DNA from 2 places in the Shewanella sp. ZOR0012 genome. Region 1 is predicted to be linked to the other one. Evidence: riboswitches for the same ligand, from Rfam matches in the RefSeq annotation. Region 1 holds a riboswitch; the other holds the start of a gene.
What was found. A riboswitch is a leader RNA that binds a small molecule or an ion and turns the genes downstream of it on or off. The one in region 1 is predicted to bind cobalamin.
Positions count from the first base shown of each region.

Region 2: it holds a riboswitch for cobalamin, as region 1 does, so the genes downstream of both, L976_RS15975 (ABC transporter ATP-binding protein) here and L976_RS04110 (TonB-dependent receptor) in region 1, are expected to answer to the same signal.

Region 1 covers NZ_JTLE01000094.1:512,282-521,725, reverse strand. Annotated here, with positions in the region: gene L976_RS04135 (MacB family efflux pump subunit) at 1-279, opposite strand, end outside; gene L976_RS04130 (efflux RND transporter periplasmic adaptor subunit) at 282-1,493, opposite strand; gene metE (5-methyltetrahydropteroyltriglutamate--homocysteine S-methyltransferase) at 1,865-4,135, opposite strand; gene L976_RS04120 (LysR family transcriptional regulator) at 4,336-5,241, shown strand; gene L976_RS04115 (HDOD domain-containing protein) at 5,301-6,029, opposite strand; gene L976_RS04110 (TonB-dependent receptor) at 6,291-8,249, opposite strand; cobalamin riboswitch at 8,359-8,587, opposite strand; partial or broken gene L976_RS04105 (hypothetical protein) at 8,722-9,444, opposite strand, start outside.
Region 2 covers NZ_JTLE01000094.1:3,274,916-3,284,359, reverse strand. Annotated here, with positions in the region: gene L976_RS16000 (cobyric acid synthase) at 1-850, opposite strand, end outside; gene cobU (bifunctional adenosylcobinamide kinase/adenosylcobinamide-phosphate guanylyltransferase) at 964-1,563, opposite strand; gene L976_RS15990 (adenosylcobinamide-GDP ribazoletransferase) at 1,560-2,348, opposite strand; gene cobT (nicotinate-nucleotide--dimethylbenzimidazole phosphoribosyltransferase) at 2,440-3,492, opposite strand; gene L976_RS15980 (FecCD family ABC transporter permease) at 3,619-4,758, opposite strand; gene L976_RS15975 (ABC transporter ATP-binding protein) at 4,755-5,642, opposite strand; cobalamin riboswitch at 5,767-5,955, opposite strand; gene L976_RS15970 (histidine phosphatase family protein) at 6,131-6,853, opposite strand; gene metH (methionine synthase) at 7,070-9,444, shown strand, end outside.

The DNA of each region.
Region 1 (9,444 bases):
AAAAATAAAGCCGAAATGCTCACGTCTCAGCTTTGCGAGTTCATCCACATCCATCTGCGAGGTATCTTGGCCATCGATAAAGTACGCGCCCTTTGAGGGTTTATCTAAACAGCCCAAGATATTCATCAGGGTCGACTTACCCGAACCCGAGGCGCCGACAATCGCGACCATCTCACCACGGGCGATGGAAAGATTAACATCTTTGAGTACAGTCAGTTGTTGCTCACCCGCCTGAAAACTGCGGTAGCAAGCTGACACTTCCAGTAATGGCTTAGTCACGCTTAAAACCTCATTGGTGGGCCACGGAACTTCATGGTCGAGCCGTCGGCGGGCATTCCGAGCACCACTTGGTCGCCTTCGTTCAGGCCAGACAGGATTTCGGCATTGATTTTGTTATTAATACCAACAGTTACATCCACATATTGCACTTGGTTATTCACCAATACAGGCACTTGATATTGCGGCCCACGGGACTTGCCTTCCGCTGGCGGAGCCGCTTTATCCCTTGGTTTTACCCTCAGCACTTGCGATGGTACTAACAGCGCATCATCAGACTTGGCAAGCACAATCGAAATCTGCGCCGTCATCCCAATGCGTAGGGTACGGTCGGGGTTTTCGACATCGAACAGGCCATGGTAATAAATGGCGTCTGAATCGCTCGAGCTCATATTGCTATCGTCACCATCCATTGACGTCGGGCCAGGCTCAATCGCCCTTAAAGTGCCGCGATAGGGATGGTTAGGTCTACCAAGAATAGTGAAATACACTGGCTGTCCTGGGCGCACATTGACGATATCGGCTTCGGAGATCTGCGCCTTGACCGTCATGGTATCGAGCTGCGCCATCTCGACTATGGTTGGTGTGGTTTGATTGGCGTTAACGGTTTGACCCACTTCGACCGCAGAGTAAACGACGGTGCCATCCATAGGCGCAGTGATCTTGGTATAACCTAAATCGATTCTGGCACTGTCGACATTAATTTCAGCCTGTTGTTTCTGCGCTTCTAACTGCTCAAGCTCGGCTTGATACACCGTGAGCGTGGCTTCGGCGGCTTCAAAGTCTGCGCGGGAGCTGGCCTTATCGGCGAGCATTTGCTGCTGACGGGTATATTCGAGTTTTGCCTGACGTATTTGTGCCTGCTTAGCACGATACTGAGCATTGATGTTTTTAAGGGATGCCAGCGCATTTTGCAGGCTGTTTTGCTGGGCAAGACTGTCGATTTGCGCGATAAGATCGCCCTTTTTCACCTCTTGGCCTAGCTCCACAGGCAAACTCAGAATTTGCCCCGAGACCTGCGCGCCCACACTCACCAGCTTGGAGGCCTGCAACATGCCGTTGGCAAGCACCGAGTTTTCAATATCGCCGCGTCTAACGGGCTCCGTCACATAGCTTGGGGCCGCCTCGGGTTTATGCAACAGAAAATAAGCGCCGCCCCCAAGGAGGATGAGGCCGCTTAGGATCAATATCAATTTACGCTTTGAGGATTTTTTCATCTGAATCTAGGTGTCCATCAATGCCAATGGGCGCAAGCGTGTATCTTGCGGGAAGAAAAATAGTGCAGCCAGTATATAGAGTTAGCTAAGCGCAGTAGACGAAGGAAGTGTCGATATCAGGTAAAGATTTGCAAATATCTGTGTAGAAGTTTGCGCCCTAGACCTTTAAATATACGGATAACACTTTGAACCATATAAATCCGTGTTACTTGAGATTGTCTGCATACCTCAAACTAAAGGGTCATGGCGTGAAACGCTGATTTTTATAAGCAAAGGTCTGTATAAACAACCAATAGCAAAACAGGGATACCTTAGGTATCCCTGTTGTTTACGCTATGCCAAAGAGGCATTCATTGCAGATTTTACAGTGCTTAGCCAAGGCGGCGACGTAGTTCACGGGTCGCATCGACCATGTTTTTCAGCGCGGGTTCGACTTCAGCCCAAGTGCGTGTCTTAAGGCCGCAATCGGGGTTAACCCACAGTTGGCGCACTGGCACTTTTTGCGCCGCTTTTTCAATAAGGTGCACCATGGCCTCAACACTTGGCGTATTGGGCGAGTGGATATCGTAAACGCCAGGGCCAATTTCATTTGGATATTCAAAATCTTCAAAGGCGTTGAGCAGTTCCATGCGTGAGCGCGAAGTCTCGATGGTGATCACGTCCGCATCCATGGCGGCAATCGCGGCAATCGTATCGTTAAACTCGCTGTAACACATATGGGTATGGATTTGGGTTTCATCAATCACACCCGCCGCACTCAGTTTAAAGGCATTCACCGCCCAATCTAAGTAAGCCTGCCACTCGCTTTGCTTTAATGGCAATCCTTCACGGAAGGCTGGCTCATCAATTTGAATAATGCCAATACCTGCATTTTGTAAATCCACCACTTCATCACGAATTGCCAGCGCCAATTGGGTGGCAATGGTATCGCGGCTGATATCTTCACGGGCAAACGACCAATGTAGAATCGTCACCGGGCCCGTTAGCATGCCTTTGACGGGTTTGTCCGTCAGGCTTTGGGCAAATACAGCCCAATCAACCGTCATGGCTTTCGGGCGACTCACATCACCATAAATCAATGGCGGCTTAACGCAACGAGAACCATAACTCTGTACCCAACCATTTTTGGTAAAGCCCACACCTTCGAGCTGCTCACCGAAGTATTCCACCATGTCATTACGCTCGGCCTCACCGTGTACCAGCACATCGATACCAAGTTTAAGCTGGCGGTCTATGGTATCGCGGGTCACTTGCTGCAACTGCTCAGTATATTGAGCATCGCTTAGCTCACCCTTGCGCCATCGACTACGTAGTCCACGGATTGCCGGTGTTTGTGGGAATGAGCCAATCGTAGTTGTTGGCAACAATGGCAAACGGTACTTACGCTGCTGCACCGCTTGGCGCTCAGTAAATTCGCTCACACGTTCATAGTCGGCTGGGGTCAGCGCATTCACACGGGCGATCACTTTAGCATCCGCCGCCTGTGCTTTAGCCTCACGGCGAGCCACGCAGGTGTTAACTATCGCTTTGGCCGCGACAGACTCAGGGGCCAGCAGCAATTGACGCACATTCGCCAGTTCCAACAGCTTTTGCTTAGCAAATGCGAGCTGCTGACGTAGCGCCGGCGCGAGCGTTGTCTCTACCTCTAAATCCACAGGGCTGTGCAGCAGTGAACACGAAGTGCCAATCCATAAACGCTGGCCTAAGTCTCTGGCAACACTGCCGATACGCTCGACAATCTGATCAACCTCTGCCGCCCACACGTTACGGCCATTAACTACGCCAGCTGACAGAATTTGATCTGGTCTTAATGCATTAGCAAACAAGGCCAATTGTTCAGGGGCAGTCACTAAATCTAGGTGCACCCCCGCCACCGGCAGCGCGGAAACCAATGCCTGATGATGGCTAATGCTGCCATAGTAACTGGTGAGTAAAATCTTCACTTGAGCCGTTTTAAGCGCTTGATAAGCTTCGCTAATCGCTGCTTGCCAATCGGCGGCTAATTCGAGCGCCAAAATCGGCTCTTCAAGTTGCACCCAAGTCACGCCCTGCGCAGCAAAACGCGCGAGAATGTCGGCATAGGCCTTTAACAGATTTGGCAATAGGCTGAGTTTATCGAAATCCTGCTCCACGGTTTTGGCCAGATACAAGTAACTCACAGGGCCTAACAACACAGGCTTGGCTTGATAACCTAATGACTGCGCCTCGGCCACTTCATCAAAAAACTGCTCATAAGCGATAGAGAACACTTGGTCTTGCTTAAGCTCTGGCACTAAGTAGTGATAGTTAGTGTTGAAATACTTAGTCATTTCCGAGGCTGGCGCATCGATGCCACTTGGTGCGCGGCCACGGGCAACGCGGAATAAGGTATCAAGATCGATAGCACCCTCACCACGGTGGCGATCGGGGATAGCGTTTAGGGTCGCACTCAGGGTTAACACTTGATCGTAAAAGGCAAAATCCCCTACTGGCACTTGCTCAATTCCCGCAGCCACTTGCCATTGCCAATGGGTGCGCCGCAACTCCTTAGCCACCTCATGCAGTTCAGCTTGAGTGCTCTCACCACGCCAGTATTTTTCAAGGGCAAACTTTAATTCACGACGACGCCCGATACGGGGAAAACCAAGACTGTTTAATTGCATACCATATCTTCCTTTATTTGAGATAAGCCATATTCGGCACTAGCACCCAGCTGATGGTGTTTTCTTGGCAACTTTTCGCATTTAAGCCTAGATAAATCACAATGGGCGTCTGGACGTCTAGAAGTTTATTGTGATAGTCTCTATGCCAGCAACCGAATTGATTTCAAGCACAACATGAGCGAAATTCACTTGGAGTGATCATGATCGAACTAAGACATCTGCGAACCTTAATGGCCCTGAAGGAAAGTGGCAGCTTGGCGGGCGCAGCCAAAAAACGTTTTGTCACCCAATCGGCTCTCTCCCATCAAATTAAGGAGTTAGAGCAACGAATTAACTCGCCCATTTTTGTGCGTAAGAGCAAACCGCTCTCCTTTACTCAGGAAGGTGCACGCCTGTTGCACCTCGCCGAGGAGATCCTGCCTAAGGTGTTAGAGACGGAAACCGATCTCAAAAATGGGCTGGAAACTGAAACCAATCAGCTCAGAGTCGGGATTGAATGCCACAGCTGTTTTCGCTGGTTAATGCCAGTGATGGAGCAATTTAGGCAAGATCATCCCCAAGCAGAGTTAGATCTCTCAAGCCGTCATCTATTCGACTCGCTCAATGCCCTAGAAATGGGCGAACTGGATATAGTGCTGACCTCAGATCCCGTGCCAGGTCACTCGCTCGCCTATCAGCATTTGTTTGATTTTGAAGTGAAGTTAGTGGTTGCTAAGGATCATCCCTTAGCGAAAGAAGCCTATGTTACACCCAAGCAATTGGCGCGCTTGCCGATAATCAGTTATCCGGTGCCACTGGCGCGTTTAGATATTTACCGCCACTTTTTAGAGCCCGCGGGCATAGAAGCCGGCGAGCAAAAAACCTGTGATTTGACCATGATGTTATTGCAGCGCATCGCCTGTAAGGACGGTATCGCCGCCCTACCCAATTGGTCTATCAATGAGGGACATGGTTTGAGTTTAGCTTCAGTCAAACTCGGCCAAGAAGGCTTAAAACGCCCGCTATTTGGGGCTTATCGCCGCCACAGCGCGAACTCGGCCTTAGTGCAAAACTGGCTGCAACTAGTAGCAAGCGAAGGCTTAGCCCGCCAGCAAAAAACCAATTAAGCGTTGAAATATTTAACAAAAAAGCCTGCTATTGCAGGCTTTGTTTTTATGGGTGGTGCTTAGAGCGGGTTAAGCAATAAACCACGCATTGACAATACCCGGCGCAGAATTAACCCGGGGGAATTTTGATTACGGGTCTGGCGCAGATTGTGGGCGATCATAAACTCTTGGCGCAGATCTTGGTCAAGATCTAAGGCTTCAAAGGCTTCGATGGTTAAGGTTTGTTGCTGATTATCGATCAAAGACTTAATCACACTTAGCGGGAAAGATTGCTCAGAGCTGGCATTCAAATAAGCAAATGCGGTTAAGGCAATAATCTGGCCGAACACACTAAACAGCGCCAAGGTTTGCACCTCATCGGGGTCGATATCGACATCCGGCATATCAACTAAGCTGTCAACCGCATCAGTTGCTATATTTTCCGTGAGTTTCCAATAACCTTGCACCAACTTCTTATAGGGTTGAGGCAATTCATCGAGGCGTTCTTTCAAATAAAATGTAAAGGCGTAACGGTAAATATTAACTTGGCCCAAACGAATTAAGGCATCTTTTAAAGAGCGAGACTTAGGGCTAACCACACCAGAAGCTTGCGCCGAATTGCTGCGCATCAACATATGGGCCGCTAACGCGGGATCACTCGAAATAATATCGATCACATTACGAATATCGCCTTCGGCAAGAATGGCCTTTTTCAGTGGAATTAAGATCCCACGGCGGCCAATGACTTGCTCTTCATTCGCTATGATGGCTCTCACTTGAGTAAAAACCTGTTGCTCAAGATCTGTCATAGGACACTTTACACCTGTTAATTAGCTATAAGATGATTCGAATACCGCTCACATCATACCCAAACTACAAAGAATTTCAGCACTAAGTCGTAGAATAATTGCGTTAACCCTAAAGATGATGTGCTTTACAGTATAAGCAACGACTTAGCCTGTATTACACCCGTAAAAATGATTTTTCTCTGCACCCAACAGCAGAAATAACAAAGCCAGACAACGTCTGGCTTTAAAATGCGCTAAATCACTTAATTATCAGGATTCGGCTTAGAAGCGGTAACCTACCGTCAAGCGAATATCACGGCCTCGGCCTGAGTAATAGCCGTCATAGGTTCCACCAGCATAATAACCAGCACTGACATAGTCTTTATCAAACAGGTTATCGATACGCAGGCTCGCTAACCAAGCGTCACGGGTATAGTTAAGTGCCAAGTTACCTAAGACATAACTAGCCAATTTATCGCCTTGGTTAGCATTATCGCCTTCGATAAAGCGATCGCCCGTATAAATCGCCTCGGCAAAGACTTGAAAATGTTCGGCAAAATCCATGCTGACATAACCGCGTCCCGAATGCTCGGCCACCCAAGACAATTTCTTGCCATCATTTACCCCATCGGTAAATTCGGCATCGATATAGTTGTACTCAAGACCTAGTTGCAACGCTTTAGTCACCTGCCAATCCCAATCGGCACTCGCGCCATAACGGCGTGAAGCATCGGCATTGACGTTAGCGCCTTGGAAGCTGCCCCCAACAGGTTTTTCAGCACTCGGGTCGAAGACAATTTCATCTTCTAAATCGAGGCGGTATAGGCTCACTCGCAAAGTTTGGCTGGCAACAGCCCAATCCCAACCAGCTTCATAGGAGCGGCCGGTCTGCGGCTTTAAGCCATACACATCTTTCGGAGTGTAGGCTTGCTCATCCACCTTAGCGAAACGGAAGTTTTCATCGCCACGTAGATAGAATCTGTGCTCGGCGCTCGGACGGTAATTTAAACCGAACTCGAATGCAGTGGCATCTTCATCTAAATCAATACCGTTTGGATACACATTGCCATCGACCAGATCGTCAGTCACCCGCGCGTAACGTCCGCCCACCACATAGCTTAAGGTGTGACTTAACGGCACAGTGGCTTGCAGGTAAGCACTTTGCATATCCTGCACGTTACTGCGCGCCATAGAGTCAAACTCGGCTTTACCGCGGCTGATATCCAAACCAGTCACTAGGTTTAGCTCACCTTGACGGGTACTGTAGTTGGCAAGCGCCTTAGGGCTAAACATCAGCAGTGAGCGAGTATTATGGCTCTGGCCCCAATTGAGTGAGCTGACTAAGGTATCGCTGTAATCTAGATCCGCCGCTAATGCCCAGTTTTGATTAAGCTGATGCTGATAGCCCGTACGCGCCGCAGTGGTCATTTCATGGGAATATTGCTTATCGTTCCCAGAGTAACGTGGGTTGTCTTTAAATTGATCTTTAGTCAATGCCCCTGGATTTTCGCGGTCATCATCGTAATAGCTGGTTTCGACAAAGAAAGAATCAGTCGCCGTTTTATATTGAATGCGGCCAAGGATAGAGCCCGTTTCATTGGCATTATGCTGACGATAGTTGTCACCTTGGTTGTAGCTTCCGGTCAAGAAATAGCGCCAATCCTTGTTGATTGCGCCAGACACATCGCCGCGACCTTCATAGGTATTAAAGCTACCGCCGGATAATTGCACGCTGCCACCCGTATTCTCAGGCGATTTAGTCACAATATTGATCACGCCACCCACGGCTTGATCGCCATAGAGCACGCCCGCACTGCCGGATAAAATCTCGATGCGTTCAACCTGATTTAAGGGAATTGCATTCAGGCTAGGCGCAGCAATATCAATGTTATTCAGACGGCGACCATCGAGCAAAATCAAGGTGTTGTTTACCGCAGCGCTGGCGCTAAAACCGCGCATCGCAAAGCTAGTACCAATATTGTTATCCGAAATTTGAATACCGCTCTGACCACGTAAGACGTCAGTCAAATTAGTCGCGCCACTCATTTCAATCGCCGCAGCATCAATCACATTCACATTAGCGGCAATATTTAACGGGGTCTTATCAGCACGACCAATCACCACGATATGCTCATCGACGTTGGCGGCATGAGTTTCATCAGCAGCCACAGCGGGCGCGATAATTGATACACTGCAAAGGCTGCCAATCAGCAGCGCAATTTTGGTTGGATGTGTTCCCATTTTACCTTTAACTCCTACAAGGAAAACGGGGCATTAGCGCCACGATACCGTTGATTCAGTAGAAAACACTGATAGTCACTATCGCATTTTGAGATCTGCCCACCGAAATCTCAAAAACACCTTTAGGGCCGGTCTCCGGACTTAGGCTATATCCATCTCAACTTGAGATGAACGCGAAACTGACCTTTACACACTCGATTTCAGTGTTCATCGTGAACGCCTATCAAATGCGGTCGTCTCTCACCTTTTACCGTTGCGGGGGCAGTGCCAGAATTTCACTGGCTTCCCGATTATCTCGCGACTTCATCATCGCAAGCACCACAGAAGGTTGACTCAAAATTAGGTTCAAAGGGCGTCAAACCTGTTAACGCCCAACAAGGCTCAGAATATTAAAGACCTAAGCGCGCGCATTATAGACGTCTATACGGATGAAAGTCCATTAATCTCAGATTGGCGAGAAAGCTCACATGAGTTAGAAAACGCCATCCCAGTTTTTTGCCGCTGGTTGGGGTCTGTCTTTACTTAAAATCGCCTGACGCTGCTCAGGGGTTTCGCATTGGGCAACCGGGCTTAAATCCAGCGGCTTAATCACTAACGAGTCAGCAGGTTGCACAGGCGACTTGTCGAACATGGGCAAATTCATCGACCAAGAGACCAACTCCCCCTTGTCGCTAATGCCAACATAACCGTCATTTGCGCCATCTAACCACGTGAGACGCGGAATACGTGCCATTAACTTTTCCACATTATCACGGTTGGCGCGATATCCAACGGGCACCACTTTGCCATCGGGACGCGTAAACACAAAGGAGGATGGTCCTTGAGTAATAACACTTCCTTCCTGCCAATATTTATCAAGAATCTCTTGGGCATAGTGAAACCCAAACATATACGCGTAGTCAGTGTCGTCGGCCACAATTTGCGGCACGGCCTTATCCCGCAGTAATAAAAACCCTGAGCCGACACTGATAATCTCCTTCACGCCTGTAATGTCGGTTTTTTTAATCCAATCGACACCACAGTTAATGCCATCGCCCCAAAAATGCGCATCCCCCGTAGGACTTAAAATCGCAAAGGCACAATTGTTTGCCGTCATACTCGCCACATCCTTTAAGGCGCTGCGGATCGAGTAAGCATCACTGCGCCAGCCCCAACTCACCACAGTACCGTCCTTTTTCAAGGCGGCATAGGTGTG
Region 2 (9,444 bases), 2.8 Mb from region 1:
GCACCTTAAAACGACTCTTTGCCTGCTTAGTTGGCGAATCAGTGAGCGCATCCTCGGCGTCTAAGTGCAAATCATGCAAATAGGGCAGCACGCCTAATACTGGCTTTTGCGTATACGCCTCAAGCCAATCAATACCAGGCTGCAACAGGCTGATATCGCCGCGAAAGCGATTGATCACAAAACCCTTTACCCGCGCCTGTTCTGACTCGGATAACAGCGCCAAGGTCCCGACCAAATGGGCAAACACCCCGCCTTTGTCGATATCGGCAATAATGATCACTGGGCAGTCAACTGCCTCGGCAAAGCCCATATTGGCAATATCCCCTGCACGCAGGTTGATTTCAGCAGGGCTCCCCGCCCCTTCAACCACAATGGTGTGATATTGCTGACCTAGGCGTTCAAAGGAGTCCAACACGGCATTAAAGGCCATGGCTTTATAATCTTTCGATTTTTCACCAAAAAAAGCCGAGGCTTCGAGTGTCGTTAACGCTTTACCCTGGACAATAATTTGGGCGCCCGTATCTGAACTGGGTTTGAGTAAAATCGGATTAAAATCAGTATGTGGCGCTAAATAACAGGCCGCGGCTTGCAGCGCCTGTGCGCGGCCAATCTCGCCACCATCAACAGTCACAGCACTATTAAGCGCCATATTCTGTGGTTTAAAAGGCGCGACGTTGACACCCTGACGGACTAGCAATCGGCAAATTCCCGCCACCAACGTACTTTTACCCGCATCTGAGGTGGTGCCCTGCACCATTAATACTTTGGCGCCTTGGGACGGTGTTTGAGGCAAACTAGCGGTTGACGTTTGATTGGTTGCCGTGGGATCTGCAACGTTATGTGAATGCATGGGCAAGGACATCACTCAATACAGAAAATAAGATAAAAGGCGCTTCTTTTTATACGAACTAAACGCGAAAGCGGCTCAAAATAACATTCACAACTTGATTTAAATGCACCAGCTCATTTAAGCGTCAGTGGTAAACCCGCCACCACTAAGGTCACATTATCCGCAACCGCAGCAACATCTTGGTTTAACCAGCCAGCTTCATCCACAAATTGGCGACTCAGTTCCCCCAAGGGCACAATGCCTGAGCCTACTTCATTACTGATTAAAATCACCACACCTTCAAGTGTATTTAACGCACTGACAAAATCCGTTTTTGCCTGTCGCCAGTGGGCTAACACATCGTGTTGAGATGATGTCGCAACCGCTAGAGCAAAATCTGATTCGGTCGAAGCTGGCTCAGCCTGTGGGTGGACAGCAAGTAATTGATTGGTTAACCAAAGCGTTAAGCAATCCACCATAATCACCCGCCCCGGCTTAGCTAAATGCTTAAGCTTGGCGGTTAATGCCAAGGGTTCTTCAATCAACTGCCAGTCGATATCGTCCTGGGCACGACCATCTTGATGCAAACGGATCCGACTGACCATTTCAGCATCGAGTGCCTGCGCGGTTGCGACGTAGCAGGCATCGAATCCTAAAGCCGTATACTGGCGTACTAAGGTTTCACCGTAACGGCTCTTACCGCTACGAGCGCCGCCCAGCACTAAATGGATCACAGAATGCTACCTACAACGAGCAGCACGAAGTAACACACAATTTCACAAATTTGCTGCGCAGCGCCTAAGGTATCGCCTGTATAGCCGCCAATTTGACGTCTAAAGATCACCACGATCAAACGGCGCAATCCGATCATAATCAACAACAGCGACAGTGCAGCAATCCCCTTTAACACCAACAGCACTAACACACCACTGGCGATCAAAATAAACAGTTCATTAATGCCTTGGTGCTGCGCTAACGGCTTAGATTTACTGGACTCATCATCGCGCACATATTTTTCGGTGAAAATAAGGCTCGCGGCCACGACTCGACTCACAGTATGGGCGACAATCATCGCTGAACCTGCAACCACAGGGTCATAAAGCGCTAATTCAACCAATAATTGCCATTTAAGCATCAAGACAATAATCAAGGCCAAAGCACCATAACTACCAAGGCGCGAATCCTTCATAATGCGCAGCTTGTCTTCGGCCGTCCAACCGCCACCAAACCCATCGAAGGTATCGGCTAACCCATCTTCGTGGAAACCGCCCGTTAACAGCACGCCCGTTAACATCGACAGCAATACCGACACCCCAGCGGGTAACCAATTTTGAGTCAGCCAAAAAACGATGGCGCTTAACAGTCCCACCAGTAAACCCACTAAGCCAAAGTAACGACTGGCTTTATTGAGTTTATCGGCATCGACTTCGACCCATTTGGGCATAGGAATACGGGTAAAATAGCCCATGGCCACAAAAAATAAATCTATCTCTTTGTGCCAGCTTTCGCGTTCTGACATAAAGCATCCTTAGTGAATACACACTTGCTGCAGGGTTTAAAGTTAAAACGATTGGCTAAACGTTATTATTTTAAATAAGTTAGCAGGCACATCATACAACAGCCTCAATCCCTGCATCACTAAAACTCGCCATTTGATTGTAAAAATTTACTGCGGCTTGAATTAACGGCAATGCTAAGGCTGCACCCGTACCTTCACCTAATCTAAGCCCCAAAGATAACAAGGGTTTAGCTTGCAAATATTCCAACATACGTTGATGGCCTTGCTCCTCGGAGCAATGGGCGAAAATCAGATAATCCCGTACATTAGCATTGATCGTCACCGCCACTAATGCGGCGGCTGTCGCAATAAAACCATCCACAACCACCAACATCTTGCGCTCAGCAGCAGCCAGCATGGCACCTGTCATTTGCACAATTTCAAACCCGCCAAGACAAGCAAGCACCTGTTTTGGCCCACTAAGCGCACTTTGATGCGATAGCAACGCCAGCTCTACCAAGGTTAACTTACGCGCTAAAGTGTCGCTATTAATGCCTGTACCGCGCCCCACACATTCAGCCACATCTAGCTGCATAATCGCCGCCATAATTGCCGCGGCAGAGGACGTGTTGCCAATCCCCATTTCACCAAACGCAACCAGATTACAGCCCGCTTGATGGTGACGCTCAATAAGCTCCCGCGCCATATCAAAGCCCTTATCCACACTCGTTAAAGGCATGGCGGGTTCCAAATGAATAGCAGCAGTACCCGCGCCAAGACGTTGATCGATAATCCCTTCTAGCCCCTCAACGGGTGTCAAAATACCGCAATCGATCACTTCAAGCGTAAAACCTAATTGGCGACAAAACACATTAATGGCCGCGCCACCGTGGGCAAAGTTTTGCACCATTTGGTGGGTGACTTCACTTGGAGCAATCGAAACCCCTTCAGCGGCAATGCCGTGATCCCCTGCAAACACCAACATGGTCGGTTTGACTATCTGTAATTGTTGCGGCCCTTGAATGCGAGCAATTTGTAATGCTAAGGATTCGAGTTGCCCCAAGGCTCCTGGCGGCTTGGTTTTAAGATCGATTTTTTGTTGAATAACCTGATCCTGCGCTTTACTCACAGGCTCGATTTGAAATGACAGGCTTGATTGAGACATTCACACTCCAATGACTAATTCGATTTCAATAACTCGTTCGATAACAACTACGACGCATACAGCGGCTATTTTCCATACGCACTTAGTACTAAATTAGCTAATCCTCTGCGAAAAACGCGAGTTCGATTAGTTGCGCCGACGCAAAATCAGCAAAAAGAAAAAACTACCTATCGAGGCGGTGATAATCCCAACGGGCAGTTCTTGATTACCCAGTAAACATCTCGCGAGCACATCAATCCACACCATAAACAAGCCGCCCACTAACGCGGTGAGCAAAATTGGCTGACGCCCGGGAAATAACAAGCGCACCGTATGGGGGATCATTAATCCAACAAAACCTATGCCACCACAGGTCGCCACTAAAACGGCGGTAATTAGTGAGCAGAGCAATAACATATTGAGGCGTAATTTAGGTACATTCACCCCTAAGGTGTGGGCCGTTTCATCCCCCGCCTGCAGGGCCATAATCTGCCGCTTCCAACCGAGGATGATAAAAAAACTCACCAATACAACGATGGATGGCAAAATTAAGAGCGGCCAACTGGCCTTAGCAAAACTGCCCAAACTCCAAAAAAGCACTGATGCCGTGGCCTGCGGGCTGGCAAAATACAACAGTAAGCTGGTTAATGCGCCAAACATAAACGATGTTGCCACCCCAGAGAGCAGCATGCGCTCAACTTGGCTGTTGAGCCCAAGCCCTGACAAGGCGAGAACAATAAGAACGGATAAACTGGCACCAATAAAAGCGCCGAAAGGCAAACTAAACCACAGGAGCCCAGCAAACATTCCTGAGCCACTAAAAATCCCCGAATTGGCAATAACGCCAGCATTACCGAATAGACCAGAGCCAGTAAACAAGGTCAGCATCACCACAGCGCCAAAGGAGGCACCTGAACTGATGCCAAATAAATAAGGGTCAGCAAGCGGATTGCGCGTTACGGTTTGCAGCACACTGCCCGCTAAAGACAGCCCCGCCCCCGCCACAAACGCGAGCAATATCCGTGGCAACCTTAATTCCATCACAATCCGCTCCGTCATCGAGGCGGCAGTTGACGCATCGTCGTTGGCGAAAAATTGATTGAATAATTTAATAAACACATGCAGCACATCTAAAAAGCTGATATTTGCCGCGCCAAAACTGGCGGCCGCAATCGGGGTCAGCAGAGCAAAACCCACCAAGCCAAGAATCAGCCATTGCTGGCGGGTTAATGGCGTTAAAATATGGGTTAAAAGATTCATCATTATCAGCTTAAACGTGTGAATCATGGCGTGTTTATCTCCCCGTTGATGTTATGGGGAGCGGATACAACCACATCATCCGTCGGTGATTTTTGATAACCATAAAAGTAATTAATTAAAGGATTGGCATGTTGTGGATGGGGCATCACTTGAGCGCAAACACCAAAAACTTGGGCAATGCGCTCCTCTGTTAATACCTCACTCGGCGTGCCCATGGCGCTCACTTGCCCCTTATCCAGTAGCAGCAAACTATCACACAGGGCACTTGCTAAATTCAGATCATGAATAGAGGCAATGACACTAATGCCAAGGCTTCGAACCAACTCCAAAATTTGTATTTGATAGCGCACATCGAGGTGGTTTGTGGGTTCATCTAAAATCAGTAACTGAGGTTGTTGCACGATAGCGCGGGCAATCAGTGCCCGTTGTTTCTCGCCACCGGAGAGCCGCTCATATTGCTGATAGCGCTTATGGCTAAGACCTACCTTTTCAAGCGCCTTGATAATTTTTTCACTATCACCGCTGGAATTAGTATCGAACATCCCTTTGTGGGGCGTGAGCCCCATAGCAACGAGTTGCTCTGTGGTCATATCAAAATAGTGCGGCGTATCCTGCTGCACCACAGCTACTTTGCAGGCAAATGCCTTGGGCGAAAGCTCGTTAATGTCCTGCGAAAACAAACTGATTTGCCCCAGAGTTGGGCGAATAAAACGATATATACAACGCAGTAAACTGGATTTACCCGCACCGTTAGGGCCGATTAATCCCAGCATTTCACCGCGTTGTAGGGCAAAGTTAATCCCTGAAAGAATGGTTTTGCCTTCGATGGTCCAACTCAATTGGCTGACATTGAGTGCCACATTAGCTAGCACCACCGAAGATTGCACATCTGTTGACGTGGAAGGCTTCATTAAAAGCTGCTCCCACAGGCATATTTTGTACCCAAACCCAGTAGCACCATGGGCCACAGGGCGAAACGTATCAATATCATTTTCTGCTCCCTCGAGTCACCCGCTCGAGAACTAAGGCTGCACGCAGCGAAAACAGAAATAGGCAGGTCTCCTGACTTGTAGCAAAGAAGGTTCTAGGTTCTAGATTCTAGGCACTTCTTTTAACTACTCACAGTTGCGGGTACAGTTCGGGCTGGCTGACGGGCAGCACCCCGATTCCCTATTATGTTTGGGTTGATCCGGCGTTTATAACGACTATTGCCTTAAGCGAATAGCGCAGGATAAAGCGAAATTCCCAACACCTATTTCTGCGACATTTAAACTTAGCGAACACAATGCGCTATCTGGCTCAAACGTCAGGGAAAAGCATTATCCTATATCTTGCTCATTAGGCAATGCAGTTTAAATCAGAAAATGTTCATCATCCCATTTAGCATAAGATTTCAAACTCAATCAGCATGGCTCGATGGCCAGTCTAAGCGCCAGTATCGAGTCCCATGTTTATCTTCGAGTACATTAATCGTCACCACCGCGGCAACCGGTAAAGTCAGTTGACTGTAAAACCCTACCGTTCTCACCGCCCCCAATCCTCTTGCCATTAAATGACGGATCACCCCGCCGTGGGTCAAAACCCAGATATTGGCTGTGGGTGCATCGGCATTACACTCGCCGTGGGCCTGTTCATCATCCAACGCCAGCAGGGCAAACTCTTTATTGAGGATCTGCTCTATTGCGCCATCGATACGAGCCTCAAAACTTGCCATCGTTTCACCATTGGGCGGCGACACGGTCCAAGGATCTTGCCAATAGGCCGCCATGCGCTCACCATCCTGTTGATATAACTCATCGAGCAAGCGACCATCCCAATCGCCAAAATCCATTTCCTGTAGATCCTCCAGCAGGTTGACCTCAAGCGGCGAAGGCGTTGGTGCAGCTAAATGTGAACTCCCAGACAAGCTGGAATGCGGCTCCAGCGCCAACACCTTGGCAAATTCAGCGCAGCGCCTTGAGGTAGAGCTGTAAATACCGTGGCACTCTCTGGCCTGCAAAGTGACTGCCGCTGACATCTGCCGCCAGCCCTTCTCGCTCAGTGGAACATCGACTCTGCCACGTAAAATCGCCCCGCCTTCGCATTCCCCGTGGCGTAACAGTAATAAGCGAACTTGTTTCATATATGCCTTTTAAAAATCTTAGGATCTAGATTCTAGATTCTAGATTCTCGCTCCTAATGACTTTCACCTTGCCCTGACAATCCGATGTCGCGTATTATGGACGTCTATACGTATAAATGTCCAAATCATAACGAACGACATTCAATAATAAAATGCAATTTACCGCAGAATTGCATATTTTTGGACTCAACTTAGCTGTAGTAAAGGTAATCATTTATGGCGATATCTCTCCATCGAGCCAGCCAAACACTGGCAGACATTCGCAACCAGTTGTCAAAGCGCATTCTGATTTTAGACGGCGCCATGGGCACTATGATCCAAGGCTACAAGCTAGAAGAAGCCGATTACCGTGGCGAGCGTTTCAAGGATTGGCATACCGACGTTAAGGGCAATAACGATCTCTTAGTGCTCACACAGCCACACATCATCAAACAAATTCACACCGACTACCTATTAGCCGGTGCCGATATTATTGAAACCAACACTTTCAACGCCACCACTATCGCCATGGCCGACTACGATATGCAGTCGCTGTCCGCCGAAATTAACCGTGAAGGTGCGCGCCTCGCCCGTGAGGCCTGTGATGAAATCGAAAAAGCCACGGGTAAACCACGTTATGTCGCCGGTGTGTTAGGACCCACTAACCGTACCTGCTCTATCAGCCCCGATGTTAACGATCCCGGATATCGTAATATCCACTTTGATGAGTTAGTGACCGCTTACTGCGAATCGACCCGCGCCCTGATTGAAGGCGGCGCCGATATCATTATGGTCGAGACCATCTTCGATACCTTAAACGCTAAGGCCGCCTTATTTGCCATCGAAACCGTGTTCGATGAACTCTTTGGCGCTAACTCGCCAGCACGTTTGCCAGTGATGATCTCCGGCACTATTACCGATGCCTCGGGTCGAACCCTTACCGGACAAACCACCGAAGCCTTTTATAACTCCCTTCGCCATATCAAGCCGTTATCTATCGGCCTTAACTGCGCCCTTGGGCCAAAAGAGCTGCGTCCCTACGTTGAAGAACTGTCACGCATCGCCGAATGTTATGTCTCGGCGCACCCTAACGCGGGTCTACCAAACGAGTTTGGCGGTTACGATGAAACCCCAAAAGACATGGCCAGCGTTATCCAAGAATGGGCCAGTGAAGGCATGCTCAACATTATCGGCGGCTGCTGTGGTAGCACGCCCGAGCATATTAAGGTCATTCGTGAAGCGGTGGAACCGTTTGCGCCACGGGTATTACCCGAGATCCCCGTCGCCTGCCGTTTAGCAGGTTTGGAACCGCTCACTATCGACGCCCAAACCCTGTTTGTGAACGTGGGTGAACGTACCAACGTCACTGGCTCGGCTAAGTTCTTAAAGCTGATCAAAGAAGGCAAGTTCGAGCAGGCGCTCGATGTCGCCCGTGAACAGGTAGAAAGCGGCGCGCAGATCATCGACATCAACATGGACGAAGGCATGCTCGATGGCGTGGAGGTGATGCATAAGTTCTTAAATCTTATCGCCTCTGAGCCAGATATCAGCCGAGTGCCGATTATGATCGACTCCTCTAAGTGGGAAGTGATTGAAGCGGGCCTCAAATGTATTCAAGGCAAGGGTATTGTTAACTCTATCTCCCTCAAAGAAGGCGAAGATAAGTTTATCGAGCAGGCAACCCTCGTTAAACGCTACGGCGCAGCGGCCATTATTATGGCGTTCGACGAGCAAGGCCAAGCCGATACTAAAGCACGCAAAGTCGAAATCTGTACCCGCGCCTACCGCGTGCTGGTCGATAAGGTCGGCTTTCCGCCCGAAGACATTATCTTCGACCCGAATATCTTCGCGATTGCCACGGGTATCGATGAGCACGATAACTATGCTGTCGATTTTATTGAAGCCATTAAAGAGATTAAGGCCACCCTGCCCCACGCGATGATTTCGGGCGGGGTGTCGAACGTGTCGTTCTCCTTCCGCGGTAACAATCCAGTGCGTGAGGCGATTCACGCGGTATTCCTGTACCACGCGATTAAAGTCGGCATGGATATGGGGATTGTCAACGCGGGCCAGTTAGCGATTTACGATGATATCGACCCAGAGCTTAAAGTACGGGTCGAGAACGTGGTGCTCAACCTGCCTTGCCCGGTTGAAGGCTCGAGTAATACAGAGCAATTGCTTGAGATTGCTGAAAAATTCCGTGGCGATGGCTCAAGTGCCGCTAAAAAAGAAGATTTAGAGTGGCGCTCATGGCCAGTTAATCAACGTTTAGCCCATGCGCTGGTCAAAGGCATCACCGAATTTATCGACGAAGATACTGAAGCCGCTCGCCAACTCGCCTCCCGTCCGCTGGATGTGATCGAAGGCCCGCTGATGGACGGTATGAATATCGTTGGCGACCTGTTTGGCTCGGGTAAAATGTTCCTGCCACAGGTGGTCAAATCCGCGCGGGTGATGAAAAAGGCCGTGGCCTACCTCAATCCCTTTATTGAAAAGGAAAAAGTCGCAGGTCAGTCGAACGGTAAGATTTTGATGGTGACCGTAAAAGGCGATGTGCACGATATCGGCAAAAATATTGTTGGCGTGGTGCTCGCCTGTAATGGCTTTGAAGT